Regions from separate parts of the Neobacillus sp. PVCKKU3 genome, predicted to be linked through region 4. Evidence: riboswitches for the same ligand, from Rfam matches in the RefSeq annotation. Region 4 holds a riboswitch; each other region holds the start of a gene.
The links. Region 4 has a riboswitch for glycine ahead of gcvT (glycine cleavage system aminomethyltransferase GcvT). Riboswitches for the same ligand answer to the same signal wherever they lie in the genome.
Positions count from the first base shown of each region.

Region 1: another riboswitch for glycine. It lies ahead of ACNQGS_RS21830 (amino acid permease); the one in region 4 lies ahead of gcvT (glycine cleavage system aminomethyltransferase GcvT).
Region 2: another riboswitch for glycine. It lies ahead of glyA (serine hydroxymethyltransferase); the one in region 4 lies ahead of gcvT (glycine cleavage system aminomethyltransferase GcvT).
Region 3: another riboswitch for glycine. It lies ahead of ACNQGS_RS03785 (amino acid permease); the one in region 4 lies ahead of gcvT (glycine cleavage system aminomethyltransferase GcvT).

Region 1 is NZ_JBLVQN010000038.1:48-4,249, forward strand. It holds gene ACNQGS_RS21830 (amino acid permease) at 388-1,776, opposite strand; glycine riboswitch at 1,945-2,004, opposite strand; glycine riboswitch at 2,007-2,107, opposite strand; gene ACNQGS_RS21835 (hypothetical protein) at 2,282-3,061, opposite strand; gene ACNQGS_RS21840 (methyltransferase domain-containing protein) at 3,094-4,202, opposite strand, start outside.
Region 2 is NZ_JBLVQN010000052.1:35,249-39,450, reverse strand. It holds gene gcvT (glycine cleavage system aminomethyltransferase GcvT) at 1-7, opposite strand, end outside; gene sdaAA (L-serine ammonia-lyase, iron-sulfur-dependent, subunit alpha) at 23-904, opposite strand; gene ACNQGS_RS25480 (serine dehydratase beta chain) at 904-1,422, opposite strand; gene glyA (serine hydroxymethyltransferase) at 1,438-2,688, opposite strand; glycine riboswitch at 2,766-2,848, opposite strand; glycine riboswitch at 2,852-2,956, opposite strand; gene ACNQGS_RS25470 (hypothetical protein) at 3,036-3,449, opposite strand; gene solA (N-methyl-L-tryptophan oxidase) at 3,513-4,202, opposite strand, start outside.
Region 3 is NZ_JBLVQN010000003.1:182,607-186,808, forward strand. It holds gene ACNQGS_RS03780 (phosphoglycerate dehydrogenase) at 1-1,167, shown strand, start outside; gene ACNQGS_RS03785 (amino acid permease) at 1,242-2,606, opposite strand; glycine riboswitch at 2,737-2,817, opposite strand; gene pruA (L-glutamate gamma-semialdehyde dehydrogenase) at 3,117-4,202, shown strand, end outside.
Region 4 is NZ_JBLVQN010000001.1:237,945-242,146, reverse strand. It holds gene gcvPB (aminomethyl-transferring glycine dehydrogenase subunit GcvPB) at 1-65, opposite strand, end outside; gene gcvPA (aminomethyl-transferring glycine dehydrogenase subunit GcvPA) at 58-1,404, opposite strand; gene gcvT (glycine cleavage system aminomethyltransferase GcvT) at 1,423-2,529, opposite strand; glycine riboswitch at 2,681-2,757, opposite strand; glycine riboswitch at 2,761-2,850, opposite strand; gene ACNQGS_RS01255 (DEAD/DEAH box helicase) at 3,010-4,202, shown strand, end outside.

The sequences.
Region 1 (4,202 bases), on a different contig from region 4:
TCAATGCTTTTGTCTAAGCTTTTTTCAGAAGCGACAATGACTATCATATCGCATTTCTAACAATCTATCAATCATCAATTTTTTCCAATTGAGATTGACCGGAACACTCTGTTTAAGAGCGACTTTCACATCATAACATCATTGTTATTTTGATGCAACAGAAAGTTTTTTCCAATACATCATGATTTAAAAGCTCACCCAATGTATTTCAGTCACCTGATTGGCGACAGGAATTATAATATATCTCTTTTTCATATTGTTCTCAACAAGTAATTATTTCCATGACTATTAATAAGCATTAGGTAAAAAAACACTAAACTCGAAAAAGAAAGAGTTTAGTGTTTTATTTTTTCCTATAAATAGTCCACACAATTTCACTAGTTCTGATTAATTTTCTACTACCGGCCCACGATTCACTTCATCCGCTTTATTTATTTTCGTTTTTTGCATTTTATAAATTACAATCAGCAAAATAAACCAAACCGGAGTGACAAATAAAGCAATACGGGTATCTTCTGCAAGTGCAAGTACGATAAGTACGAACGTAAGAAAAGCAAGGATTAAATAGTTGGCAATCGGGAAAAACGGCATTTTAAACTTGTTTGCTTTCGCTAAATCCGGTCTTGTTTTACGATATTTTAAATGGGCAATAACAGTAATTCCCCATATAAAGATAAAACACACGGTAGAAACACTAGTGATCAGTGTAAATACTCCTTCTGGCATTATATAGTTTAAAGCAACGCCAATTAAAATAACAACAGTTGAGAAGAACAATGCATTGGAGGGTACTTTACGTACAGTAAGAATAGAAAGTGATTTTGGTGCATTATTATTTTTTGCAAGTGAGTATACCATACGGCTTGTACTAAAGATGGCACTATTACATGCCGAAGCTGCAGATGTGAGAACAACAAAATTGACAATACCTGCTGCTGCTGCGATACCAACTGCCACGAATACTTGGACAAATGGACTTTCGGCTGGTTTGATAGCGTTCCATGGATAGATGCTCATAATAACTAAAAGTGCACCAATGTAGAAAATGATCACACGAATAGGGATATTATTGATTGCTTTTGGAATTACTCTTTCTGGGTCTTCTGTTTCCCCAGCTGTAAGTCCTACAAGTTCAATGCCTACGAACGCAAAGACAACCATTTGGAATGAGAGGATAAAACCATTTATGCCATTCGGGAACATCCCATCATGGCTCCATAGATTCGTAAAACTCGATGGTCCTGAATCTGTAGAAAAGCCCTTAAAAATCATAAAAATACCAATTACAATGAGTGCTAGGATGGCGATGACTTTAATTAATGCAAACCAGAATTCCATTTCGCCAAATAGTTTTACGGTTGCAAGATTCATCATGAGCAAAAAAACGAGGGCAATTAATCCTGGCATCCACTGTGGCACATGGGGAAACCAATACTGAGTATAAATTCCAACTGCTGTCAAATCCGCCATTGCAATCGTAATCCAACAGAACCAGTAGGTCCATCCTGTGATAAAGGCTGCCATATTACCGAAATAATCTTGAACAAAGTCAACAAAAGAATGATAGTTCAAATTGCTTAAAAGTAGTTCACCTAATGAACGCATGATTAAAAAGCAAATGACGCCTGTAATCATATAAGCAAATAAAATCGATGGTCCAGCTAAATGGATCGACTTTCCCGCCCCAAGAAATAAACCTGTACCAATTGCCCCGCCAATAGCGATTAGCTGTACGTGCCTGTTTTTTAATCCTCTAGCCAATTTTTGTTCCTGCATATCATTTTCCCCTCCTGATGCTTGCAATTTTAATATCCAAAATAGGTTTCATAAATCGGCGTAAAAAAGCGCTTTCATTTTTTCTTTAATTATCCAGCCCCTTTATTTACTTATTCCCATCTTTCTCAACTAAAAAAGGACAGAGAAAAATAGGGGTTCTCCTACTTTTCTCTGTCCTTTTACCTGAGAGTTTGACTCCTTTGGCGGCCCATGGGCTCTCTCCAGAGATGCGTCCTATTATGGTCCTTTTACCTGAGAGATTGATACCTGATTTTTGGAATTTGCTCCTTCGGTGCTAAACGATGCGTTTAGTCTCTCCCATAATATTCATCCGCTAATATGAATTTAATCTCATATTAGTTTATCAAATAAACAATGTCAATTGAATATTCAGAATATATATAATTCGGGAAAAATTCCTTATTATAAAAATAAGATTGATTGCCCAGATATAAGGAGTTTTTTTCCATTGAACTCTTCTGCTCTGGCTCATAGTTCAACCCAATCAATCTACGTTTAGTATCTTTTGTAATTGTAGAAGTATAGTGATAAACTCCTTTGAGTCATGGTAAATTTGTTCCTGAGAATGGGCTGTATTGTTTCGTAATTCCTCAATTTTTCTAAAAAATTCCTTGCATTGACTATTTGATTCAAAGCCTAGCAGCTCGACTAATTTTGGCGTTTTCCGAATGATCGTGCCTTTATCGGATAACTGTAAATTGTCCACCAAAGTCAGGGCTTCATTTTTTGCTAACCGCTCTTCCAAAAGCTCTTTTGCTTTGGTTAATCTTGATTCTGTTAACTTATCAGCCCAGCTGTCATCCGGATAAAATTCTTTAATCACTGAAATGATGTACATTTCCAGAAGTGAAATGAAACTAAAAGCCAACATCCTAATTGGCTGCTTTTGCAAATCGGCCACCGTGACGATCCTGGTAACTTTGTTCTTTTCAAGGATAAAGGTGAATTCTCTCTCCTGAAAAATATCCAGCAAATCAATCAAAGAAGTGGAATCTGAGATAAGGTTATCGGCACGAAAATCCTCAACAAACTCACTTATTTTTCCTTCTTTTTTTATATCTTCTCTTTTTACATATCCAATAAGTTTTCCGCCCTGTTTAACCCCATAAATATCAAAATCGCGATCAAACATTTCCTTTTTAACAGCGGCAGCATCATCTTCCGCTTCGCATGTCTTAATCTCTTCTGAAAGCAATTCCACTGTCAGATTATTTTCATAGATATCTCTTAATTTCCGATAACCTTTTAGGGCATTGGATTTCAACCATGACTCCCCCTTCCTTATTAATGAAGTTTTTATTCTGGACGGTCTTTCAGGCTGTCGTACTTTACAATCGGTCCGAGGTGACTGAACTGCCCTGCTGCCTGCTCCATTAGCAATTGGGCTTCTTCATATGCCCCGGCAGGAAGAATGTCCAACTGACGATACCCCATATTACCATAGCAATAGACGAGCAGAAAATCATTCGTTTCCCAAACTTCAAATCGATACATAAACCAGTGGTTGGGTACAGCTAAATACTGTCCAAATTGAAATGTTTTCTCTCCTAGTCGGTGGAAGGCAAACTCTGCATTCACCGTGGTATAGGATTGGCCAGCCTCTAATATGAGCGGCTGATTTTTCGAATATAGGTGTTCCATCCCTTCCAAAGTGGAAAGTCCTGTTTCTATTTTTGTCGCTACGATGACAGGAGATTGCTTTTTTGTTCTAAATTCATAATAGTCGATGATTTCACTGTCACTCCATTGGACATGGAGATTGGCTTCTTTTAGCAAATTGGCCCACTTCCCGACATCTGCCGGGTTTTCCAATCGCTCACAAGAGAGATAGGTTCCGTTCGGGGTTAAAAAGAAGTCAACGATTTGTAAATACCAGCTGTCACCAAACGTTGGTTTTTCCTTCAGGTGGTCAGGCAGCGACCAATAGTTTTGAATGAAAATGGGCCCCATAATCTCATGAAAGCTGCGTACCGAAATAATCATATCAAAAGAATGCTTAGAAAAATGGTCAAGGAGCTCCATAAAGCCGATTTGATAAAAACTCACGTTTGAGAGCCCTAGCTGCTTGGCCAACTGCCGGGCACAATGGATTCCGTTTTCCGACTGGTCGACTCCGGCGATTTCCGCATCAGGAAAAAGCTTTGCATACCAGCATGCCGACAATCCATTATCACACCCGATTTCCAAAATTCTCTTTGGCTTTAATTGCTTTTGCTGGCTTACCCAGGTGAGCAATGATTTGTGAAAGGACATCGTCCACGATTCTGCAGCTAAACTAAATGGCAGGGTTTGATTCTTTACATCATAAATGTTCCCTTTTCTTTTGCGGGAAATAAGCGGTTCCAGTTCCTCTGCCAAGACGGAATCTACAGCAGTAACGTGCTTCCAAAAGGCGAGCTTGCTTT
Region 2 (4,202 bases), on a different contig from region 4:
TACTCATCTGAGCCCCTCCGTCTTATGTGTTTCTGCAAAGTAACCGATCCTTTAATTTTATTCCCGTGTCCGTCATCGCTAGGCCGCCGAGTGCCGTTTCCCTTAGTGTACGCGGCATTTCCTTGCCTATTTTGTACATTGCCTCAATGACTTCATCACATGGGATCCGGCTTTCAATTCCAGCAAGCGACAGGTCGGCTGCTGAAAAGGCAATCGAAGTGCCGATCACGTTTCGCTTAATGCAAGGAACTTCTACGAGACCGGCGACTGGGTCACATACTAACCCTAAAAGGGATTTCATCGCGATTGCGGTGGCGTTTACGACCTGCTCTGGTGTCCCGCCCTTTAATTCAACAATTGCCCCTGCCGCCATTGCGGTGGCCGAACCAACCTCCGCTTGGCATCCTCCTGCCGCTCCAGAGATAAAGGAGCGGTTGGCAATCACATATCCGAGTGCACTTGCGGTAAACAAACCCATGACTAAATCCCGATAGGAGGTGTCGTCATTCTTTCGCAGTGAAAATAAAACCCCCGGTAAAATACCGGCTGCCCCGGCCGTTGGCGTCGCCACAATCACGCCCATCCGTGCATTGCTTTCAGATGTTGCCATTGAGAACGTCATGGCATCGTTAATATATGGACCTGATAAGCCCTTCCCGTTATTTACATATTCGCTCATCTTGACGGCATCACCGCCGGAAATACCGCTTGGTGCCGGGGAAGCATCCACTACACCGGTCTCCACTGCTTGCTTCATTTTAATTAACCGCTTTGCCATCATATCGATGATCGTCTCTTTGTCACGGCCTGATTTTTCCATTTCCACCATCAGCATCATGTCGCCAACTGTTTTCCGTTCACGGTTACAAAGTTCAAGAAGCTCGTTCATTGACCGAAAATCCATCATACACCCTCCAAGATCGCTTCATGAAAAGGATTGGAACGAAATTTTGCTGCGATTTCTGAAAAATCATCACTTGTGCTTAATCGAATATCAACTATTTCATCATCAATCATAAAGATTTTTGATAAACCGCCGCCTAATGATACACCGCCTACTTTAACAAAATGGCCCGCACGTCTTGCCCTAATAACAGTTGTATTTGGATGATCGTAATAAGGACAGCGATCTTCAAATTTAAATTCATAGTGAAGCCCGTATCGTTTAGTTAATTCAACCGCATATCTAATTCTGGTATCATCTGTGTTCATCCCAAGCAGACCGCCAAGAAGCGCCTTATCCGTTCCGTGTCCCTGGTATGTTTCGGAGAACGAATCATAGAAAGTAATATCCGCCCTTTGCGGGGACCCTCCAAGCAACTCATAAACAAATTTCCCAATTGATACAACACCGGCGGTATGAGAACTTGATGGCCCAACCATAATTGGGCCGATGATGTCAAAACAGCTTTGATACTCCATTAAGCTACCCCTTTCTTACACAGTGATTGGCTGTTGAAATAATGGAAATCTCCCGCAAATTGCTTTTGTTGTCTTTCTCCCCTGTTCGATTACGGCTAAATCTCCTTTGCTCTTAAGAACGGCTGCGATCACTTTTGCGATTTGCACCATTTCCTCTTGTTTCATTCCACGTGTTGTTAACGCGGCTGTTCCCATGCGGATTCCGCTTGTCACAAACGGGCTTTGCGGGTCGTATGGAATGGTGTTTTTGTTAACTGTTATCCCGACTTCTTCAAGCAATTTCTCTGCTTCTTTTCCTGTTAAATCCCATGGACGCACATCCAGGAGCACAATATGGTTATCAGTCCCGCCGGATACAAGCGCTGCCCCTTCCTGCTTTAGCGCCTCTCCCAGTGCAGCTGAATTTTCTATAATTTGTTTGGCATATTCCTTAAAGCTTGGCTGCAATGCTTCATTGAAAGCAACTGCCTTAGCTGCAATAATATGCATAAGCGGCCCGCCCTGAATTCCCGGAAAAACAGCTTTATTAATTTTTTTTATGATTTCTTCATCGTTTGTTAAAATCACTCCGCCTCGTGGGCCGCGCAATGTTTTATGCGTAGTGCTGGTCACAACATCCGCATATGGAACCGGAGAAGGATGGAGACCTGCAGCAACAAGTCCGGCAATATGTGCCATATCAACCATCAGTTTTGCGCCAACCTGATCGGCGATTTCTCTAAATCTCGCAAAATCAATCACTCTCGGATAAGCGCTCGTACCGGCGATAATTAATTTTGGTTGTTCTCTTTTCGCAACTTCTTCCAGCTCATCGTAATCAATCAGGTGATTGTCTTCTCTTACCCCATAAGAAACGACATCGAACCATTTTCCTGACATTGCTACCGGACTGCCGTGAGTTAAATGGCCGCCATGCGATAAATTCATCCCCATAATCTTATCGCCTGGTTGAAGCAGGGCGAAAAACACAGCAGTATTGGCCTGGGCACCGGAGTGAGGCTGGACATTAGCAAATTTGGCGCCGAATAATTTAGTTAACCGTTCAATCGCTGCCTGTTCTGCGACATCCACAAATTCACAGCCGCCATAATAGCGCTTACCTGGATAACCCTCGGCATACTTGTTCGTCATCACGCTTCCCATTGCTTCCAAAACATCAGGGCTGACAAAGTTTTCTGATGCTATTAATTCCAAGGTATGAAGCTGGCGGTTTTTCTCACTTTCAATCGCCTCAAAAATTGTTAAATCGTTTTGTTGTAAACTCATTGATCATTCCTCCACTTCTCCATAATTGCTTTAAAAAAAACAAAAAAGGACAGAAAAGGGGTGTAGAATCATCCCTTCTCTGTCCTTTTACCTGAGAGTTAAACTCCAATATTTATGGAGCATTCTCCTTTGGTGGCATTTTCAAATACGCTCTCCAGAGGTGCGTCCTGTTATGGTTCTTTTACCTGAGAGATTGGTTCCAAGGGTTTTTTTGGAACTTGCTCCTTCGGTGGTAGATGTAGATAATACACTCTCCCACAACAATCATCCGCTCTATTCAATTTTATTATTTTCAGAATAATCATTCTGTTTGTAATTGTCAATGCTTTTTAAAATAAGTTTGTTTATTACAAATAAGTAGGATTTGCTTCTACATTTTTGAAGTAAACCACTTCGCCATCACTTTCACCATCGAAAATAACCGTTGTATTAGGCGAGAAGACTAATACGTCCCCTACTTCTGCCACATATTTATTTCCTTCTACATCGCGGACAACCATTTTACCTTTGGTCACAACTTTAATTTCGATAAACGTAAATTCTGCAGAATAATCAACCGAAGGCTGTAGTGCATAATAACCCATTGTTAATACTTGTTTTTTATCTGTAATCGGCACATCAAGGATTTGCCCCTTTAACTCAGGTGTTCCCCGCAATACGCTTAATTCATTTAATTTATAGGTTCCTGCTTTAATTAATTGAATGCCCGGTTTTGCATCTAAATACGTTAATTGGCTTTGTGTTAATGTTTTTTCGCTCATTTTTGCACCTCTAAATTTATTATTTTTTTTATTGTTCTAGGATAATGGCAATTTAATAATCTATTAGATCTTTGCTTTCTGTTTTAAAGCAGGGCGATTGATAGAGAAAAGAGAAATATCATGTTCAGTTTTGCCAGTTGTCACTAGTTGGCTTAACGTTTCACCAACAACACTTGAGAATTTAAATCCATGGCCGGAGAAGCCTGCTGCGATTGCCACATTGGAGTACTGCGGATGCAAATCAATCACAAAATGTTCATCAGGTGTTTTGGTGTACATGCAAACTGCCCCTCTTTTAAGAGTTCCAGTAGCACCCGGCATGTATTCTTCTAGGAATCTGCGAATATTTCCTTCATCCTCCGTATAGATCCCAAATTCACGATTAATTGTATCTGGGTCGATTTTTTGACCGAAAGTATGGTATCCTATTTTCAAACCGCAGCCGCTGAAGCTTGGGAACCCGTAATAGATGCCTGTCGGTACTTCAACCATGAAGGCCGGGAAACCATGGGTATTGCTATACTGTGATTCTTCGCATTCGAAGAACCCAACAACTTGGCGGTAAGGCTGTAACGGAATATCAATATTTAATTTTGATAGAAGTTTGCTGTTCCAAGCCCCCATGCTCAAAATCAACTTACTGCCGGTAAAGGAACCAAATTCAGTTTGGATTTTGACAGAGTCCTCGGAAATCTCAAAATCCTCAACCCTTGTATGTGTTAACACTTTTGCACCATTTGCTTCAGCTAGCTC
Region 3 (4,202 bases), on a different contig from region 4:
ATCAAAACCCTTAATAATATCGCGGAAAGAGGGCTAAACGTATTCAATAAGAACGGCTTTCTGGTTGACAACGGCAGTGAAAACCCCGATGCCATCCTTGTTCGCAGCTTTAATATGCACTCGTTAGAATTCGGTGAAAATTTAAAGGCAATCGCAAGAGCAGGAGCAGGTGTTAACAATATTCCGGTCGATAGATGTACAGAGCAAGGTATTGTTGTATTCAATACCCCTGGAGCAAATGCCAACGCTGTAAAAGAAATGGTCCTTACCTCATTAATAGCTTCTTCCCGTAACCTTTTTGCTGGTGTAGCTTGGACTAAGTCGTTAGATGGTGAAGGCGAACAAATTCCAAAGCTTGTCGAAGCAGGCAAAAAACAATTTGTCGGAAAAGAAATTAAAGGGAAAACATTGGGTGTCATTGGTTTAGGAGCGATTGGTGCCCTTGTGGCGAATGATGCGTTGGATTTAGATATGGATGTCATCGGATTTGATCCATTTATCTCTGTCGATACCGCTTGGAATTTGTCCCGCAATGTACAGCGGGCAATGACAATTGAACAGTTATTTGCAGAATCTGACTATATCACTGTTCACGTACCGCTAACAGATGACACAAGAGGTATGTTTAACCAAGCGACATTCAGTATCATGAAGCCTGGTGTTCATATTTTAAACTTCTCCCGTGGTGAACTTGTCAATGAATCAGACATGGCTGCAGCCCTAGAAAGCGGAAAAGTTGGGAAGTATGTTACCGATTTCCCGAATGAAAATGTGCTTAAAATGAAAAATATCGTTCCAATTCCGCACCTAGGCGCCTCCACAAATGAATCAGAGGAAAATTGTGCAATCATGGCAGCTCGTCAGGTAAAGGAATTTTTAGAAACAGGAAATATCAAAAACTCAGTGAATTTCCCAAATACCAGCCTTCCTTATACTGGTAAGCGGCGCGTGGCGGCATTCCACCACAATGTTCCAAACATGGTAGGACAGATTACCTCAACTATATCTGGCTACCATTTAAACATTGCCGACATGGTCAACAGAAGCCGCGGAGAATATGCGTATACCATCATTGACATTGATAATAAAGTAAATGGGGATGTTATTCCTTCCTTAGAGGAGAAAATAAATCAAATCTCCGGAATGGTGACAGTACGGATTATTTAATTGAATGTTACGTTTTAACAAGAAAATGGAGCCTGGTTTCAATACCGGCTCCATTTCTTTTAAACTATTAGAGTCTATGCTGATAATTTTATGTTTTTTTCCTTTTTCCCTCTATAGGAATACAAAATAAATAATAGAATAAACCATACTGGTGTCAACAATAGGGCTGGACGGGTAGCCTCAGCAAACAGCATGATGATGAGAATCGCCGCAAACAAGCTTAGGACCACGTAATTAACAAATGGTGTAAATGGTGCTTTAAATTTTGACTTTGCCTGTAAATCCTGACGGTTTTTTTTATACCTTAAATGGCAAACCAGAATAACACCCCAAACCCAAATAAAACAAATGGCACTAATGGTTGTCACAATTCCAAAAGCCTGCTCCGGAATAAGTTTGCTAAGGAGCGCTCCCCCTGTCAAGACAAGAGTCGAAATCAATAACGCGTTACTTGGCACATGATTTTTATTCAGTCTTGCAAAATTCGCTGGACCTTGGCTATTATTGCTTAAATTATATAAAATCCGGCTTGTTGAAAACATCCCACTGTTACAAGCAGAAGCGGCTGAAGTTAAAACGACAAAATTAATAATTCCTGCGGCAATCGGAATCCCGACTATACTAAACGTTTTGACAAACGGACTTTCAGCGGCATTCAGTTCCGTCCATGGATTAATACATAGAAGAACGATCAATGCGCCAACGTAGAAAAATAAAATCCGTAAAGGAATTTTATTAATGGCTGAAGGGATGTTTTTTTCCGGATTGGCTGTTTCTGCTGCCGATACACCCACTAATTCCACACCAACGAATGCAAAAACGACCATTTGGAATGAAAGCAAGAAGCCTGTCATTCCATTTGGAAAAAGGCCGCCATGTTCCCAAAGATTTTTAATAGAGACCGCCCCTGCATCTGTCTTGAATCCCATCACTAGCAAAATCACCCCAATTCCGATTAAGGCAAGAATGGTAATGACCTTTATTAAGGCAAACCAGAACTCCAATTCTCCAAAAAGTTTTACCGTTAATAGATTGAGACCCAATAAGACGACCAAACAGACCATTGCAGGTATCCACTGTGGGATATCAAACCAATATCGTACATATACACCAACAGCAATCACATCAGCCATAGCGGTCATAATCCAGCAAAACCAATAAGTCCATCCCGTTACAAACGCAATCCGAGGTCCAAGATAATCCTCGGCAATGTCGGTAAAAGATTGATATCCTGCCTTTGACAGCAGAAGTTCTCCGAGTGCCCTCATTACAAAGAAACAGGCCATCCCTACGATTAAATAAGCTAGAATGATAGATGGACCTGCTAGTTGGATTGCTTTACCCGACCCTAAGAATAATCCGGTACCAATGGTGCCGCCAATTGCAATTAGTTGAACATGCCGATTTGCTAAATTCTTCTTTAATTCTTGCTGTGCCAACGTTGACTCCTCCTTAGAAGTTATAAAACCCAATAAAAAAAGAGATTGGATGTCCTCCAATCTCTTAGTTCATAAGAATAACAAATAATACTTATTATGCTTAAAATTGCCAGCACGACAAATATATATTTAGTACTCTTCTGTCCTTTTGCCTGAGATTGTGAACCCTTCGGCGCCGCGTAATTTTCGCGGTCTCTCCAGAAGCTGCTCCTGCTATAGTGTGATCCATAGCAATCATAGCTTGCTAATTATTAAGTTTTTTAGATAGTATTGTTGAATAATTTTTAATTTTAGTAGTATTAAATTACTTTGTCAACAATAAATGACTCTTAAATATTTTATCGACTCTCTGAAATTAACTTACCACCCCCGAGGGATGGATTTGAATCCGTTTTCATAAAGGGACAATAGAAAGTCCCAGAACAGAAAAAGTATGTTATAATAATTGTCGAAATACGTAGATTTGTCTATAAGGGAACAGAATATATAAACGGGAAGGAACGTGAGAGAATGAGTAACGGAATTTTCAAAATCCCAACTCCTACAAATGAACCTGGCAATACTTATGCTCCAGGTACAAAAGAACGGGAAACATTAAAAGCAGAATTAACACGCCAATCTAGTATCGTAATCGATATTCCTGTGATTATTAATGGCGAAAATATAAAGACAGATACAGTGAAGCAAGTGGTTATGCCACATGATCATCAACATGTTTTAGCAAACTATTCGCAAGCCGGAGAAAAAGAGCTGCGTGATGCTGTTGAAGCGGCGATGGCTGCCAAAGAAGCATGGGCTAATATGGCTTGGGAACACCGCGCCGCTATTTTCTTAAAAGCTGCTGATTTAATCTCTGGTCCATACCGTGATGTAATGAACGCCGCGACGATGTTAGGACAGTCCAAAACAGTTGTTCAAGCTGAAATTGATTCTGCCCAAGAATTAGTTGACTTCTTACGTTTTGGCGTTGATTATGCAAATCAAGTTTATCAAATTCAGCCAAGCAGCATGAAGAATGTATGGAATCGTACTGATTACCGTCCATTAGATGGTTTTGTATTGGCGATTTCTCCATTTAACTTCACAGCCATTGGCGGAAACCTGCCAGCAGCTCCTGCAATGATGGGGAACGTAGTCGTTTGGAAACCAGCTACCACTTCTATTCTAGCAAACTACTACTTTATTCGTATTTTAGAAGAGGCAGGATTACCTAAAGGTGTCATCAACTTCGTGCCTTCTCGTGGTTCGCAAGTATCAGAAGTAGTCCTAACAGACCCTCGTATGTCTGGATTCCATTTTACCGGTTCAACAAGCACGTTCCAAACGATTTGGAAAACAGTTGGGGAAAACATTGCAAGCTATAAATCATACCCTCGTTTAATTGGGGAAACAGGCGGTAAAGACTTTGTATTCGCTCATGAAACTGCACAAGCAGACAAAGTAGTAGCCAACCTTGTTCGTGGTGCATTTGAATACCAAGGTCAAAAATGTTCCGCAGCTTCACGTGCTTATATTCCAGCAAGTATGTGGGAAGAAGTAAAAGCCGGTTTAGTGGCAGAAACGGCAAAGCTTAAAGTTGGGGATGTCCGCGATTTT
Region 4 (4,202 bases):
AGGCTGTATCCGACCCGGCCTGGTGTACTTACTTCAAAAATCAGCTTCTGGTCTTGATTATGCATGCAAATCCCCCAATTCTTTCACTAATGTATCAATCTCTTCCTTCGTTCTTTGCTCTGTCACGCAGATGAGCATATGGCCTGCAAGCTCAGGATAGTCACGGCCCAAATCATAACCGCCAATGATTCCTTTTTGGAGCAGCTGCTGATTAACCTCTTTTACCGGTTTATTTAAATTGACAACAAACTCGTTAAAGGAGTGACCATCATTAACTACTTCAAACCCTGCTTCTTTAAAAGCGATTTTTGCATAATGAGCCTTTTGTAAATTGGCTGTTGCGATTTCGCGGACACCTTTTTTTCCAAGGGCAGTCATCGCAACAGATGCAGCAAGGGCATTCAAGGCTTGGTTGGAGCAAATATTAGAAGTCGCCTTATCGCGGCGGATATGCTGCTCACGTGCCTGCAGTGTTAAAACAAAACCGCGGCGGCCTTGGTCATCTGTTGTCTGGCCGACAAGACGTCCGGGAACTTTACGCATTAGCTTGGTCGTAACCGCAAAATAGCCACAGTGCGGACCTCCAAAGGCAGTCGGGATTCCGAACGGCTGGGCATCGCCGACAACAATATCTGCACCAAATTTTCCTGGGGGTGTCAAAATTCCAAGTGATAATGGATTGCTGGAAACAACAAACATTGCTTTATTTTCGTGAATAATCTCTTCAAGCTCTTTTAAAGGTTCAATTCGACCTAAAAAGTTTGGATATTGAACGACAACCGCAGCTACGTCAGCATTTAGCAATCCTTTTAGGGCTTCAACATCAGTAATGCCATCCTTCACAGGAACCTCAATCACATCAAGGTATTGACCCTTTGCGTAAGTTTCCAGAACCTCACGGGATTCAGGGTGGACAGCACCGGAAACCAGGATGGTTTTCCGTTTAGTGTGGCCAGCACTTAGCATTGCTGCTTCAGCAAGTGCGGTACCGCCGTCATACATCGAGGAGTTAGCCACATCCATTCCTGTTAATTCACAAATCATTGTTTGGAATTCAAAAATCGCCTGCAGTTCCCCTTGGGAGATCTCCGGTTGGTAAGGTGTATAGGCTGTGTAGAACTCTGATCTTGAGATGACATGGTCAACGATAACCGGCATATAGTGGTCATAAACTCCGGCACCTAAGAAAGACACATTCGATTTTAAATCAGCATTCCGGCTTGCTAACTGAAAAAGTTCTTTCATCAAAGCTGTTTCTGATTTTGCCGGTTTAATATTGTATTCACCTTTAAATCGTACTTTTTCAGGAATATCACTGAATAGTTCATCGACAGTGGAAACGCCAATTGTCTCCAGCATTGCCTGCTTATCTTGTTCAGTCATGGGTAAATAGCGATGTTTCATAAACCTTGCTCCCTTCTGCTATTTCTTTTCTCTTTTATAAAAAGGTGTAGGAACCACTTTCGCTTTTAAACGTTTTCCGCGAATTTCAACTTCAACTTCGGTATCGAGTCCTGCATGTTCGGAAGAAATGAGGGCAAGTCCGATGTTTTTCTTTAAGGTTGGGGACTGTGTACCGGTGGTAACTTCACCAATTAGCGCTTCCCCTTTGTAAACTGGATAGCCGTGACGCGGAATTCCCCGGTCAACCATCTCAACCCCAACAAGCTTCCGGGACAAACCTGCTTCCTTTTGTTTCACGAGAGCTTCTTTTCCAATAAAATCAGCCTCTTTATTCAATTTCACTGCAAAGCCAATTCCTGCCTCAAGCGGGGAGATTTCCGGTGATAATTCCTGGCCGTAAAGCGCTAAATTTGCTTCAAAACGAAGTGTGTCGCGTGCACCGAGGCCGCAAGGAATAACTCCCTCGTCTTTTCCGGCTTCCAGAATGGCAGTCCAGAGTTCTACGACATCACCGGCATCACAATATACTTCAAAACCGTCTTCCCCTGTATAACCAGTTCTAGATACAAGTGCTTTTTTCCCATTTAAAACAACTTCCTGCTGGAATTTGAAAAAGCCGATTTGACTTAAATCCGTCTCTGAAGCAAGCTTCTGTAATACCTTTTCAGCAAGAGGGCCTTGAAGCGCAAGCTGTGCCATTGTTTCAGACAAATTTTCGATTGTTACATCGCCTTCAAGATGCTTCTCCAGCCAGTTGTAGTCCTTTTCAATATTCGATGCGTTGACAACAAGCAAATAATGATTGTCTTCAACCTTGTAAACAAGCAGGTCGTCAATAGTTCCGCCGTTTTCATAGCACATCGCAGTATATTGTGCCCCGCCGTTTTTCACTTTTGAGATGTCATTTGTCATCAATTTTTGTAAATAGTTGAGGCTGTCTGGGCCCTTTACCTCAACTTCGCCCATATGGGACACATCGAATAAACCGGCTTTCGTGCGGACAGCTTCATGCTCATCCTTGATGCTTGAAAACTGGACAGGCAGCTCCCAGCCGCCAAAATCGATGGTTTTTCCGCCGTATTCCTTGTAAACTTCAAACAGCGGAGTGCGTTTTAATTCCGTCATCATAAATCCCCCTTCATTTACTACATGTTCATTATTTGTAAAAATGAATTATTGCCAATTAACAAAACCAGGAAAACTCCTTGCCCTTTTCCTAAAAACAACAAAAAGGTGCAAAAAAGGACAGAAACCTCCCTTTACCAATAAAGAAGGTCTCTGTCCTTGCACCTGAAAGTTTACCTAAATCGGCTGTCCCCTTTGGTGGCTGGTATCATCCAGCACTCTCCAGAGCTGCGTCCAACAAGAGTTCTTTTGCCTGAGAGATTCACATAAGCTGCTTGCTCCTTCGGCGCTACAAAAAGTAGTCTCTCCCCTTGTTTTCATTCGCACTTATAATATTTTTTTCCAATTTGGTCATACTAATTATACTTAAAAAATAGATTACCTTATTTAAATATTTGAAACTTTCAAAGCTATTATCATCCTACCATTAAAACAACATATCGGGCAATAACATTTTATCGAAAAAAGGAGCTGAAAAGGATGAATGTCGAAATGGAATTTGATTCCTCCTGGCAGGATGATTTTTTACATAAAATTGATCATGATGGACCTTGGGGGAATTGGGAGCTTTTTAAATTGGCCATCGATATTGAAAAACACTTGGTGGTCCCGGAATTCGAAGGCCTGCAGGCCCCAAAGCATCTGCCAAATTTGACGCCTCTCCCTCATCAGCTTGAAACAGCCAAGCAGGTGGTTGAAAACATGAACGGAAAGGCCATCCTTGCGGATGAAGTGGGTCTCGGAAAGACTATCGAGGCGGGGTTAATTTTAAAAGAATACATGATTCGCGGATTAGTGAAAAAAGTGTTAATTCTTGTTCCCGCCTCCTTAGTCACCCAGTGGGCACAGGAATTAAATAGCAAATTTTATATACCAGCTGTCACTCAAAGAAAAAGCTATGTTTGGGAACAATGTGATGTCGTTGTTTCCTCCATCGATACGGCGAAACGAAATCCGCATCGGGAGATCATTTACAAGCAAGACTATGACCTCATCATTATCGATGAAGCCCATAAATTAAAAAATAATAAAACTAAAAACTACGAATTTGTTCAAAACTTAAAAAAGAAGTTTTGTTTATTGCTGACGGCAACACCTATTCAAAACAGGATTGAGGAGATTTTTAACCTCGTATCCCTATTAAAGCCTGGTCACTTAGGGAATGAAACTGTCTTTTACGAAAAATATAAACGTGATTCCCGTTCCTTAAATGATGACCAGCATCTAAAAGAGCTAGTCAATAAAGTCATGATCCGCAACCGCCGTGCCGATACAGGAATCGAATGGACGAAACGGCATGTGGAGACGATTCCGATTGAATTTACAAAATCGGAACGCGAACTGTATGACTCCATCTTAGAGCTTAAAAATGAGGGAGACTGGGTTCAAACGAGCAGTTTTTCTGTGATGACTTTGCAGCGTGAAGCATGCTCAAGCCGCGAGGCCGTTTTCTACACCTTAAAAAACATGCTTCTTAAAAAGGAAAACCCAACGCAGGCCTATCAAGAACAAATCAACTTTTTAATTAAAAAGGTAGAGACCGTCGAGCAAAATTCCAAGGCAGTAAAAGCCCTTGAATTAATTCAGAAAATAAATGATAAAGTGATTATTTTTACGGAATACCGGGCTACCCAATTATATTTACAGTGGTACTTAAAGCAGCACGGAATTTC